4 regions of the Candidatus Alistipes pullistercoris genome follow, and region 2 is predicted to be linked to each of the others. Evidence: riboswitches for the same ligand, from Rfam matches in the RefSeq annotation. Region 2 holds a riboswitch; each other region holds the start of a gene.
The links. Region 2 has a riboswitch for cobalamin ahead of PGR91_RS08140 (cysteine-rich CWC family protein). Riboswitches for the same ligand answer to the same signal wherever they lie in the genome.

Region 1 (3,209 bases), on a different contig from region 2:
GGCGATTCCGACGCCGAGGAAGTTCAGACAGCATTCGTTCATCCCGTTGATGCCGATCGTCGAGAAGTGGTTTTTCCAATAGCAGCCGAAACGGTCGTGGATGTGGCGCAGGTAGAATTTCGAATAGGGATAGAGTCCCTTTTCGGTGTAGCGCTCGATGACCTTGCGTTTGGTTTCGAGGCTTTCGCGGGCCAGCTCCATCAGGTGGCGCAGCCGTTCGAAAAACGACTTCTCGGACCCCGATTCGTAGCCGAGTCGCGGCAGGTTGATCGTCACGACGCCGACCGACCCGGTCAGCGGGTTCGACGCGAACAGTCCGCCGCCGCGCTTGATTAGTTCCCGTTTGTCGAGCCGCAGCCGGCAGCACATGCTGCGCACGTCGTCGGGTTTCATGTCCGAGTTGACGAAGTTCGAGAAGTAGGGGATGCCGTACTTGGCGGTCATCTGCCAGATGCCGTCGTAATCGGGATTTTCCCAATCGAAATCGGGCGTGATGTTGTAGGTCGGGATCGGGAACGAGAACAGGCTGCCCGCCGCGTCCCCTTCGTACATCACCTCGGCGAAGGCCTTGTTGAGCAGCGTCATTTCGGGCTGAAAATCGCCGTAGGTCTCCTCTTTTACTTCGCCGCCGCAAACCACCGGCTCGTTTTTCAGGAAGTCGGGGACGGTCAGATCCATCGTGATGTTCGTGAACGGAGTCTGGAAACCGACCCGCGTCGGAACGTTCAGGTTGAACAGGAATTCCTGCAAGCACTGTTTGACCTGCGCGTAGTCGAGCCCGTCGTAGCGGACGTAGGGCGCGAGGAAGGTGTCGAAATTCGAGAAGGCCTGCGCGCCGGCCGCTTCGCCCTGCATCGTGTAGAAGAAGTTGACGATCTGTCCGAGCGCTGTCCGCAGGTGCCGGGCCGGCGCGCTCTGCGCTTTGCCTTCGACTCCTTTGAACCCGGTCGTCAATAGGTCTTTCAGATCCCAGCCGACGCAGTAGACGCTCAGGAAGCCCAAGTCGTGGATGTGCATAGCTCCGCTTTTGTGCGCGTCGGCGACCTCTTCGGAATAGAGCCGGCCGAGCCAGTACTGCGAAGTAATCATCGTCGAAATGTGCTGGTTGAGGCCTTGCAGCGAGTAGGCCGAATTGGCGCTTTCCTTGACCCGCCAGTCGTCCTGCGACAGGTAGTCGTCCATCACGTCGAGGTTCGAAAACAGCTCTTTCGATTCGCGGAGCTGTTCGTGCTGCCGACGGTAGAGCATGTAGTTTTTCAGCAGCGCGAAATCGCCGCGACGGTACAGCGCCTGTTCGACGGCGTCCTGCACCTGTTCGACGTGCGGCGTCTGTTCGGCGCTGTTTTTTTCGAGCGAGGCCACCACTTCGCTGCACAGCCGGCGGGCTTCTTTGCGGTTCGGCACACCGGAGGCCCGCATGGCCTTGAAGATCGCCTGTTCGATTTTCTCCGGACTGAACGGGGCGATCTCGCCCGTCCGTTTTACGATTTGCCGTAAATGAGTCTGTCCATTCATCTTGTTTGAATTTTAAACAGTTAAACAATAAGATAAAATGGTAACTCCGGGAGGATAAAAGATATCGGGCCGCGTACGGAGGGCCCCGACATTCGATCGCTCTTCACCCGAAAGCTACAATGCAATTCATCCGGCAGGTCTTCTGACTTGTTCCGGGTCGCGCGCCTTCCCATCGGGTAAACCGACAGTGGCATTCGGGTTTGCGCGGCCTTTGGCAGGAACTTACAGCTACGGGGATAGTTCCCGACTTTCACGGGATTCCCTTTTGATCTCCTGCCGGGCGAGACGCCCGGCATCGAGAACCGAATGTTTTCACAAACATAGCGAATCGTTTCGACGGAAAACATTTTCGGCGGAATACTTATCAACAACTTATAAACCTATTCGATTAAACGGTTGGCTGTCATCGCCGAAAGCGACGAGGAAAGACGGTATGCAAAAAGGCCGCTCGCCCGAAACGGCGAACGGCCCTGAAAGAGATCCCGGAAACGGGCGGAAACTATTTTTTCACCAGTTTGCAGGGATAGTGCGCTTTGTATTTCCCTTTGGTCATCGCGGCCAGTTTGCTTTTCAGCAGAGTTCGGCGCAGCGGCGACACGTGGTCGATGAACAGTTTGCCGTCCAGGTGGTCGTACTCGTGCTGGATGACCCGCGCCGCGAAACCTTCGAACTCCTCGTCGTGCTCGACGAAATTTTCGTCCGCGTAGCGGATCCTGATCCGCGACGGCCTTTCGACCCGTTCGTTGATTCCCGGCAGGCTCAAACATCCTTCGTCGAACGGAACGGCGTCGCCGGAGCGTTCGTAGATGTGCGCGTTGATAAAGGCTTTTTTAAAACCGGCCAGGCTCGGATCCTTGTCGGCGTTCACCGAAGCGTCGACCACGAAGATCCGGATGTTGCGGCCCACCTGCGGGGCGGCCAGTCCGACTCCGTCGGCTTCGTACATGGTTTCCCACAGGTTTTCGAGAAATTTGTCCAGTTCCGGATAATCTTTGGCGATGTCTTCGGATTCTTTGCGCAAAACCGCCGAACCGTAAATATAAATCGGAAGTAACATATCGTTCGTTTGCTGTTTTTAATCCTGTTATACCAGATGCCGGATCAGTTCCGTCCGGTCTCCGGGAAGCAGGTCGATCATCGGGATTTCGATCAGCGTGTAGCATCCCGGTTTCTGCAACATAGAAGCCCGCGCCGAGGAGACCAGTATCTGGGCCGTAAGCGCCGGATTGTTGATCTTCATATTGAATTCGAACAGTTGGTTCTGCGTTTTGCCCGAAACGCCCTTGCGCGTCAGGTTGACGCCATGTCCCATGTCCAGCAGCGCGTCCACGCTCTGCACCCGCATCACGTGCGTCTCGTCGTGTACGAAATAGGCGTCTTTTTTGATCGCGTCGGCCACCTTGTCGAAATCGTAGCCCTCTTTCAGCTCGATGTAAACCATCCTCCGGTGAATGCCCGTCCCGGTCGGAATCGTCATCGACAACGCGGCTTTAACCCCGTCGATCGCCTTGACGGCTACGGTGTGACCCATGCTCATGCCGGGGCCGAAGTTCGTGTAAGTAATCCCTTTCGGGGCGCAGGCTTCGAGCAGAGCGCGCACCACCGAGTCGCTGCCCGGGTCCCAGCCGGCCGACATGATCGAAACGGCGCCGTGCTGCGCGGCCGCCTTGCCGAGCGTCGCGTGCTGTTCGGCG
Region 2 (3,209 bases):
GTCCGATCGCCCGCCGCTGCCGGAATACGAGCGACTGTACCCGTTTTTGGATAAAAACGCTTATTTCCTCTACAATTACGCAGCGGAATTGAATGATGCGGGCGAAGCGGACAAAAGCCTCGAAGCGGCGACGGCCTGCGAAAAAATGCTGAACGACTACGACGTGCAGATGTTGAAAGCCGATGCCCACAAAAAGCGGCGCGATTTCCGCCGGGCGGAAGCCTGTTACCTGCTGGCGTCGCGAATGTGCCCCGGACGATTCATGCCGCTGTACGAACTGGTGAACGTATACGACAGCACGAACCGGCCGGACAGGGCGCAGGCTCTGGCGGCGGAGATCGCAGACAAACCCGTGAAAATACCGTCGGGACTCGTCTCCGCAATAAAAATAAAAATGCGGGAACGAGTCGGCGACTAATGCTAATTGCTGTTTCCTTCTTGTAGCCCCGCGCGCGCAGTCTCGAATGGCTCCGGAGTAGGCCGGAATGACAACAACATCAGAATCGGAGATACCGACGAGCTGTTCTACAGGAAAGACAAGAATGGATGGATTTCGCTGGGCAGGCAAAAGGCCCGGGATATCAAACTGACTTTCCACGACATACCGAACAAGGCCCTCTTTCTCTTACTGTATCTCAGCCCGGACAAGGAAATCGAATATTTACGGTCGACCGGGACGAGAAACAGATCTGGTAGTAATTCCGGAAAACGACCGCCCGGCAAACCGGATACGATCCGCAGGGAAAAAGCATTTTACGTTTCACGCGCGGATTCGTGCCGGCCGGAATCGATGAAAAATGCCGAAAGGCTCTCTCTCAGGAAATGTAAGTTATAATCAGGACGGCTCTCTCGCCCAAACCGGAAAATCGTTCTTTCATCGTCTTTACCCAGCGACATCCGTAGTTGACTGCAACACACAAACAACTAAATACAAAATATTTACAAAATAAAAAGAACGAAATTACAACGAAACAGTTGGAAGTAATGAAATAAATGTTTTAACTTTGACGGCGAATCGGTTCGCCTTTTTGCACTCAGAGAAAGGCGATAAAAGGGAACCGGGTGCGAATCCCGGACAGTCCCGCTGCTGTGAAACTCCGAACAACGTCCTGAAACGATCTGAATGGCCACTGGCGGCAAACGATAACGTCGGGAAGGCATCAGGACGGGAGTCAGTCAGAAGACCTGCCGGTTCAGGTGATGTTTTACCGTCCCGAGGGTTGGATGTTAAAACGTGGAAAGTTTAATCATTTTTTTTAATCCGGATCGTTCTGCTGAATGCAGACCGTTTGCGGTGTGTGATAACGATGGAAAAAGTTTGTCCTCGTTGCGGAACACGTTTTGCATGTTCCCTCGATGCTGTTATGGATTGCCTCTGCGCGGGCGTGGCTCTGGATGACGCCCAGCGTCGGTTCATAGCGGATAATTACGACGATTGCCTATGCAACGACTGCCTTCGCATACTCAGGGAGACCTTCTACTCGACAGGGATCAATCCCCGGTATGCTCCTATTGTAAAACCTAAATCATATAGCGAATGATCGAAAAAATCGTTATAGCCAACCGAGGAGAAATCGCCGTCAGAATCATCCGTTCCTGTCGCGAAATGGGAATCCGTTCGGTAGCTCTTTTCTCCGAAGCCGACCGCATGTCGAAACACGTCATGCTGGCCGACGAAGCGTATCCCATCGGCCCGGCTCCGTCGAAAGAAAGTTACCTCGACGTCGATAAAATCATCGAAACAGCTCTGAAATGCGGTGCGGACGCCGTCCATCCGGGATACGGTTTCCTATCGGAAAACGCCGGATTCGCACGAAAATGCGAAGTGGCGGGAATCACGTTCATCGGCCCGCGTGCGGAGACGATCGAACGGATGGGCGACAAGATCTCGGCCCGCCGGTCGATGACGGAAGCCGGCGTGCCCGTGGTGCCCGGCATCCAGCGCCAACTCGAATCGGCCACTGAAGCGGAACGGATCTGCCGAGAAATCGGCTTGCCGGTCATTCTGAAAGCGGCTTCCGGCGGCGGCGGCAAGGGTATGCGCCTGATCCGGTCGGAAAGCGAAATCGGCGAGGCGTACGCCGCCGCTAAATCGGAAGCTCTGTCGTCGTTCGGGGACGAAACAGTCTACATCGAAAAATACATCGAGGAACCGCACCACATCGAATTCCAGATACTGGGGGACGCGCACGGGAATATCGTCCATCTGTACGACCGGGAGTGTTCGGTACAGCGCCGCCACCAGAAAATCGTGGAAGAGAGTCCGTCGCCGTTCCTGACCGACGAACTGCGACAGGAAATGGGAAAGACCGCGGCGGCGGCGGCCCGGGCAGTCGGTTACGTCGGGGCGGGAACGATCGAATTTCTCGTGGACAAAAACCGCAACTTCTATTTCCTCGAAATGAACACCCGACTCCAGGTCGAACATCCCGTAACTGAAGAAGTGCTGGGCCTCAACCTGGTCAAAGAACAAATCTACATCGCCTCGGGCCGCCCGCTGCACCTGCGACAAACGGACATCGTCCAGCGGGGGCACTCCATCGAGTGCAGGATTTGCGCCGAGGATGCGGACAACGGCTTCATGCCTTCGCCGGGACTCGTCAAACAGGTTACCGAACCCAACGGGCTCGGAATCCGCATCGACAGTTACATTTACGAGGGTTACGAAATTCCTGTCTACTACGATCCGATGATCTCCAAACTGATCGTCCGGGCGACTACGCGCGAATACGCCGTCCAGCGTATGCGCGCGGCACTGGACGAATACAAAGTTACAGGCATCAAAACCAACATCTCTTACCTGAACGCCATCATGCATACGCCCGACTTCGTCCGGGGCGGCTACGACACGGCGTTTCTCGAAAAAAACGAAAAGATCATACACCGCTACTTACGGGAACCTTTCCCGGCCGGAGCGGATGACAGACTGGTCGAAGACCTGGTGCTGATCGCCGCACAGATCGACTATTTGGTCATGCAACAGGAAGGCGGAGGAAGTTCACCCGCGGCGGCGGACACCGGCACGCTGAACCGTTGGCGCGAATTCGGCAAACGCAAAGGCGTAATGGGAATTTAAAACGAAACGTATGGAAATACATATCGGAGAACGGGTCGCCGAAGTGCAACTCGTCGAAAAAGAAGGGAATCAGGTACGCATCGCTGTAGACGGGCAGATGTACGACGTTGATATCGTGATTGCCGACAACGGG
Region 3 (3,209 bases), on a different contig from region 2:
CATCCCCGGTTTTACGCCGCCGGTGCACCTACAAGGTTCGCCGTTTCGGCTCGCCGTCTGGGACGTGCTGCGGCAAATCCCGTACGGGGAAACCGTCACTTACGGGGAGATCGCGCGGGAGATCGCCCGGCGACAGGGAGTACGGAACGTATCGGCGCAGGCCGTAGGCGGCGCCGTGGGGCACAATCCCGTCAGCATCGTCGTGCCCTGCCACCGCGTCGTCGGGAGCAACGGAAGCCTGACGGGTTATGCGGGCGGCATTACGCGGAAAGTGCGGCTTCTGAATCTCGAACGGGCGGAAATGTCGGGATTGTTCGTTCCGAAAAAAGGGACCGCATTGTAGGCGGCCGGCCGCTGTCGCGTCTTCTCGTTTAGCCGATGTCCGTCAGGTTGACGAACTTACCGTGCAGCCTGCGCCGCTCGATGAGCAGTTTCAACTGTTTTTGACGTTTGGGAGTGATCCAGCGGCGTGCAAAAATGTTCGGGATGGCCACGCCGATAGCGATGCAAAGGATCATAAGCGAGGCCTGGATGGCATTGTTCATCGCTACGGTGACTTCGCCCACCACGCCGCGCATATCGATGAAAGCAAACAGCGCCCGATACATCAGCACGCCCGGGATCATCGGGATGACGCTGGGAATCGATAGGCAATGGTGAGGGGTGTGGAACCAATGCACCGCCCGCGTTACGATGATGCTGATAAGGGCCGAGCCGACCAAAGAACCGATTACTGGACCCATGTCCAGTCCGATATTGTGGTTGCTCGGGCCAAGATTGACAAAGTTGCGGGAGCAAACGGCGATGACGCCTCCTACGGCCACCACCCAGAGCAACCGGCGCGGGATATTGAAGATCATCGAAAATCCTACGGCCGATATGGCGGCCGCTACGGCGAATTCGAAATAGGTGTGATGCGGCGTCATGCTCAGATCCTTCACGAAGTTGTCGATCCCGCAGACGTGGATGGCCAGCGCGATGCCGAACGACATGGCGACCACGATGAGCAATGTATTGACGGCCCGTGTGATACCCACCTGCACGTAGTTATCCAGCATGTCGCTTACAAAATTAATCAGCGGGACGCCGGGGACGATGAAAAGAGCGCAGGCCATCAGCGGATGCCACGGCGTATCGGAATGGAGAACGGCATGGAGCGGTCCGGGCAGTGCGAGCGTCGATATAAACGTGGAAACCCATGCCAGCAACGTTGAGACGAAGGCGGCGACGGCAATATTCATAAAGTGATTGGAACCCAGATCATTGAGCACCGCACGCAAGCGGAACCCCAGGATAGCGGCCACCGAAGCGTAGAAGAAGGCCGGCCAGTCGCAACCGAACTGGATGCAGAACCCGCCGCAGGCGAATCCCGCGCCGACGGCTACCTGCCAGGGGGTGTAGTTACGTTTGCGGGTACGGATTTTTTCCAGCTCCTCCTCGTATTTTTCCAGCGAATAGTCCTCGCGGATGGCTCTCCAGGAGAGTTTGCTGACGGCGGAAATAGCAGTCATGTTGATGCCGTGTTTTTCGCAACTCTGGAATTTGGAAAACGAATGTTCTTCGTCGCCCAGGTTTACCATCAGCATGTTGTAGTTGATGTAAATATGCAGGTGTTCGTCGGGCAGTCCCAGGTAGGCCGCCGTGCGTTTCATGTTGCGCATGATGCGGCTCGTGTCCGCCGCGCTTTCCATCAATAGCTTGCCCGTACGCAGCAGCAGGTCGAGCTTCCGGTGCAAAAGTTTTTCCGAATACTGTGATGTCTTTTCCATAACCGCCTCTCTTTACATCCGACAAACCGGCATTGCCGTGCCGGTGTTCAAAAGTTCCACTACGACGCTGACATACTTTCTCATCCGTATATTTCTCAAAACGAGGATAATTTTTTTCGCTATTTTTCTAAACCCACGAGCAAAAACAGCCTTTTACGAACGGCAGGTCTTCTGACTGACTCCCGCTTTGAAACCTTCCCGGCCCCTTTCGAAACCAGTGGTATCGTATGATCAAAGCGTAAACGGAGCTTCACAGCAGCGGGACTGTCCGGGATTTTCACCCGATTCCCTTTTAATCCGGACGACAGAAAAGCGCCCCCGGAACCGATTCCGAGGCAAAGATAAGTTTTTAAAATTAATTAAAATAGATCCGCCGCGATATTTTAGGGCAACCTGCGAACTTTTTCGGGCGAGAAAGGCAAATAAAAAACTCCCTTCGGGAAGAGCGTTTTTCGAGGTTTGCGCGCCGGGACGGTCGCCGGAAAAGGTCATTCGGATTTGCCGATATATTCTTTGACGACCTCCCCGAAGATTTTAAGTCCTTTCTCGATCCGGTCTCCGGGTATATTGGAATAATTGATCCTGAGGATATTCTCTTTATGCTCGTTCGGAAAAAAGAGCTGCCCGGAACGAAAGCTATTTTTTTTCGAGGCATTTGTTTAAAATTTCGCGCGCCGAAATCCCTGTCGGAAGTTCGATCCAGATAAATAGTCCGCCTTCGGGCCGAATGAATCTTATGTTCGCGGGGAAGTAACGTTCGATGGATCCGACCGCAACGTCCCTGCGCCTTTTGTACACTTCGACTATCTTTCCGATATGCCGGTCGATGTCGTACCGTTGTAGATACCGGACGATGGTCATCTGGGCCATCGTATTGCAGGTCGGTTCCCTGTTTGACCAACCAGGACGTACTTGCGGATAACGTTCTTGTCTCCGGCGATCCAGCCGATCCGGAATCCGGGGCAGAAAATTTTAGAAAAACGTCCCGTGCACGGGACGTTGCCGGTCGTGTCGAAAGACTTTACCGACGGCAAAGACGCTCCTTCGAATCTTAGCTCGCCGTACGGATTGTCTTCCTGTACCGCGACGCCGTATTTCGAGGGCAGTCCGGCCAGTTTCTTGCGTCTTTCCAGGCTCCACGTTTTTCCATCCGTTCATTTTCAATCCATCCGACTTCCGAGCAGGTTCTTAACACTCTTTTGCCCTCATCTGTAAAGGATTCATTCAACAGTGTCCATTAATTTTACACACCCGGATCGAACCACACAACATAAAATCCTGTATTACAAACATTAGCACATCGCGGCATTATTTTCGAACATTGCTGTATCGATTGAAAAAGCACTCCGCCGGATCCAAAGCGGAAAAATAAAAACCGACGACCAATATGAGGGATCTGAACATCGCCATACGCTCGCTCTTCAAAAGGGGACGGCATAA
Region 4 (3,209 bases), on a different contig from region 2:
TCGAAAATTTTTGGACTAAATCTTTTATATTAATAATATTTCCACTTATCCTTTCTTTGCAAAGTGGAGCGACCGATTGTTCTCCCAGGGAAACCGCTTGAAAAACGGGAGATATCGATTAATAATCCAAACAAGCACGGTAATGACAGCAGTTGCAATAACCGCAATTAAGAAATCGATCACGTAATAATGAGGAATGTTTATTTTATTCAGTATTTTTGACAGAATCAAAATCACGCCTCCATTTAGAAAATAATACAATATTGAGTTCCGACCGATATATTCAAGAACAGGTTGATTGCGGATAAATTCCGACAATTTTAAGATAAACACAATCCCGCTCCCTGACAAAACCAACGATTTAAAACTATCGATCATAATTCCATCGTATTCTGAAACGGGCGTGTATCGAAAAATTGCAAACAAGGCTATATAAAGCGAAGTAAAGGCCAACAGGCTGTATTTACCCGACAAAGTTTTCTGAATCACGTTGTAGTGCAGGCTCCAAATATATCCCAAACAAACAAATATCAGATTGACGAAAGCTTCTTTATAATACCAGAAAGAAGGTGCAGGATCCACACGTTTCAGATAAGTGCCCAAAATTAAGAGACTGAGCCCGCAAATCAACAGGATGTATTCATTTCGAAAGAGTTTGTAAAAAATGTAGAAAAGAATTTCGCAGACAATAAGGGCTGCAACAAACCAAGACGCTGTTCCTCCCAGAACATCATATAACATGCTTTTTATTGTCACGTCATTTCCGTGGGCAAATGCTTTCGGTAGCCAAATAAGGGTTGTAAATATCAAATAAGGCCAAACCAGAGTGGCAAATATTCGTTTTAATTTCCGAAGAAAAGAGAGCGGCGCAGTCTCTTTGACGATATATCTTCCTGTTATAAAGAAAAAAGTTGTTAGAAAAAACGGTGCAAAAAATGGTTGGATATGTATGCTCGTAGGAAAATAACATTCCGAGTGATAGAGCATCACGAGAAACATACAAATGCCTCTTGCTATATCAATGCTGTTATTTCTCTGGGGAACGGGCGATACGACAACCGTAGAGGAAACGGTATTCTTTATCAAATTGAAACTAAACATATTTTGCATAGGTTATATTGTAAAAGGTCTGTACACCACGTTTCGAACCCGGTCACTCTCTTTCCTGTAGGTCCGGTCCAAAGGTAACACTTTCCGGGATATATTTTCCATCGCGGACGTATTTTTCTGAAAAACAACCCAGGCAGTATGCCCACCGGAACGCACATTATTTTCATTATTAGGCCGCATCGTCCCGAAAAAAAACTATCTTTGCCGTGCAAAGGTTTCCGCATCGCGCTTTCGACCGCGATCAGGGAATTAAAAGGGAATGCCGTGCGAATCGGCAACAGTCCCCGCTGCTGTAAGTTTCAGTTCCGAAAGGAATAAAATGTTTCGACACTCTTGGCCACTGACATCGAGTCGGGAAGGCGCCGAAACGGAAACGAGTCAGAAGACCTACCTTTGCTTTACGGATTTTACAGTCTGCGGTGAACAGACGAAAATCGACGGAATTTCCGGCTGACCTATTTGCGCACGATGCCGCCCGCTGTAAAACCGAATTGGATTTTTTAACGATCAACGAGCGGCATGGAACGTATTCCTCCCATTTATCTCTTCCTGTTTATGTGTTGCCTGACACCGGCGGCGCTTTATTCGCAGAACGGCTCCGACAGCCTGACACGCAAAGCGTATCCGGACAGCCTACGCCATTACAGCATCGACGAGGTGACCGTATACGGACAGAACCAACCGTCCCGGATTATCCCCGCCCAGGAACTCTCCGGCAAAGAACTGCAGCGACTCAACGCCCTGTCGGTCGCCGATGCGGTACGCTATTTTTCCGGGGTGCAGATCAAGGATTACGGCGGAATCGGAGGACTCAAAACCATCAATATCCGTAGCATGGGCACCCAGCACGTCGGCGTTTTCTTCGACGGCATCCAACTCGGCAACGCACAGAACGGGCAGATCGACCTGGGACGCTTTTCGCTGGACAACATGGAATCCATTTCGCTGTACAACGGGCAGAAAAGCGCGGTATTCCAGCCGGCTAAAGATTTCGCATCGGCCGGTTCGATTTACATGCAGACGCGAACGCCCCGTTTCGACCGAGACGGAAAAAACAACCATTTCGGCGTGTCGATGAAAACCGGCTCTTTCGGCACGGCCAACCCGTCGATCCTGTGGGAACACCGGTTCAACGACCGGCTCAGCAGTTCGTTCAACGTCGAATACCTGTACACCACGGGCCGCTACAAGTTCAGCTACACGAAAAAAAACGGATACGACACGACTGAAGTGCGCCGCAACGGCGACGTGCGCGCCCTACGGGCCGAAGGCGGCCTTTTCGGCCTGGTACGCAACGGCGAATGGAAAGCGAAAGTCTACTTTTACAACTCGGAACGGGGCTACCCGGGCGCTTCGGTGCGACAGGAACCCGGACGGTTCCGGCACGAAGACCGGCAGTGGGACGACAACTTTTTCGTACAGGGTTCTTTCCGGAAAACCTTCAGTCCGTTTTACAGTCTGTTGCTGAACGGCAAGTACGCCTACGATTACCTGCACTACCTGTCCGATCCGCGCCTCGACGAGAGCACGATGTATGTCAACAACCACTACTACCAGCAGGAGACGTATTTCTCGGCAGCCAACGAATTTACGTTTTTCAAATGGTGGAAAGCCAACCTCGCCGCCGATTTCCAATGGAACACGCTGGACGCCGACTTGGTCGATTTCGTCTATCCGCAGCGCTATTCGGTACTGACGGCCGCGGCGACCTCGTTCGAATTTTCCCGGGTCAAAGTGCAGGCAAGCCTGCTGCACACTTATGTCCACGACCGGACGAAAGCCGTCGGGGGAAGCGCCGGCGACAAAAGCGAATTCACGCCCACCTTCGTAGTCTGGTACAAACCGTGGAGTCGGCCGGAGCTGAGTTTCCGCGCATTCTACAAACGGATTTTCCGGATGCCTACGCTGAACGACCTGTACTACACGTTCATCGGCAACAAATACCTGAACCCGGAATACACCACCCAATACAACATCGGCGTCACCTATGCGAAAAATTTCGACGGCGTCCTGCGGCGGATCGACTTCCAGGCGGACGCCTACTACAACGAAGTGGACGACAAGATCGTCGCCATGCCCACCAGCAACCAGTTCCAGTG

Region 1: another riboswitch for cobalamin. It lies ahead of PGR91_RS11525 (ribonucleoside triphosphate reductase); the one in region 2 lies ahead of PGR91_RS08140 (cysteine-rich CWC family protein).
Region 3: another riboswitch for cobalamin. It lies ahead of PGR91_RS12785 (threonine/serine ThrE exporter family protein); the one in region 2 lies ahead of PGR91_RS08140 (cysteine-rich CWC family protein).
Region 4: another riboswitch for cobalamin. It lies ahead of PGR91_RS09500 (TonB-dependent receptor); the one in region 2 lies ahead of PGR91_RS08140 (cysteine-rich CWC family protein).

The regions. Positions count from the first base shown of each region.
Region 1 is NZ_JAQDED010000009.1:82,747-85,955, reverse strand. It holds gene PGR91_RS11525 (ribonucleoside triphosphate reductase) at 1-1,515, opposite strand, end outside; cobalamin riboswitch at 1,630-1,837, opposite strand; gene def (peptide deformylase) at 2,015-2,572, opposite strand; gene PGR91_RS11515 (diaminopimelate dehydrogenase) at 2,600-3,209, opposite strand, start outside.
Region 2 is NZ_JAQDED010000004.1:281,548-284,756, reverse strand. It holds gene PGR91_RS08145 (O-antigen ligase family protein) at 1-418, shown strand, start outside; cobalamin riboswitch at 1,000-1,208, shown strand; gene PGR91_RS08140 (cysteine-rich CWC family protein) at 1,308-1,541, shown strand; gene accC (acetyl-CoA carboxylase biotin carboxylase subunit) at 1,538-3,076, shown strand; gene PGR91_RS08130 (acetyl-CoA carboxylase biotin carboxyl carrier protein subunit) at 3,087-3,209, shown strand, end outside.
Region 3 is NZ_JAQDED010000012.1:41,292-44,500, forward strand. It holds gene PGR91_RS12780 (methylated-DNA--[protein]-cysteine S-methyltransferase) at 1-343, shown strand, start outside; gene PGR91_RS12785 (threonine/serine ThrE exporter family protein) at 372-1,769, opposite strand; cobalamin riboswitch at 1,913-2,113, opposite strand; partial or broken gene PGR91_RS13620 (hypothetical protein) at 2,627-2,908, opposite strand; gene PGR91_RS12795 (ABC transporter permease) at 3,157-3,209, shown strand, end outside.
Region 4 is NZ_JAQDED010000006.1:10,423-13,631, forward strand. It holds gene PGR91_RS09495 (acyltransferase family protein) at 46-1,101, opposite strand; cobalamin riboswitch at 1,306-1,520, shown strand; gene PGR91_RS09500 (TonB-dependent receptor) at 1,666-3,209, shown strand, end outside.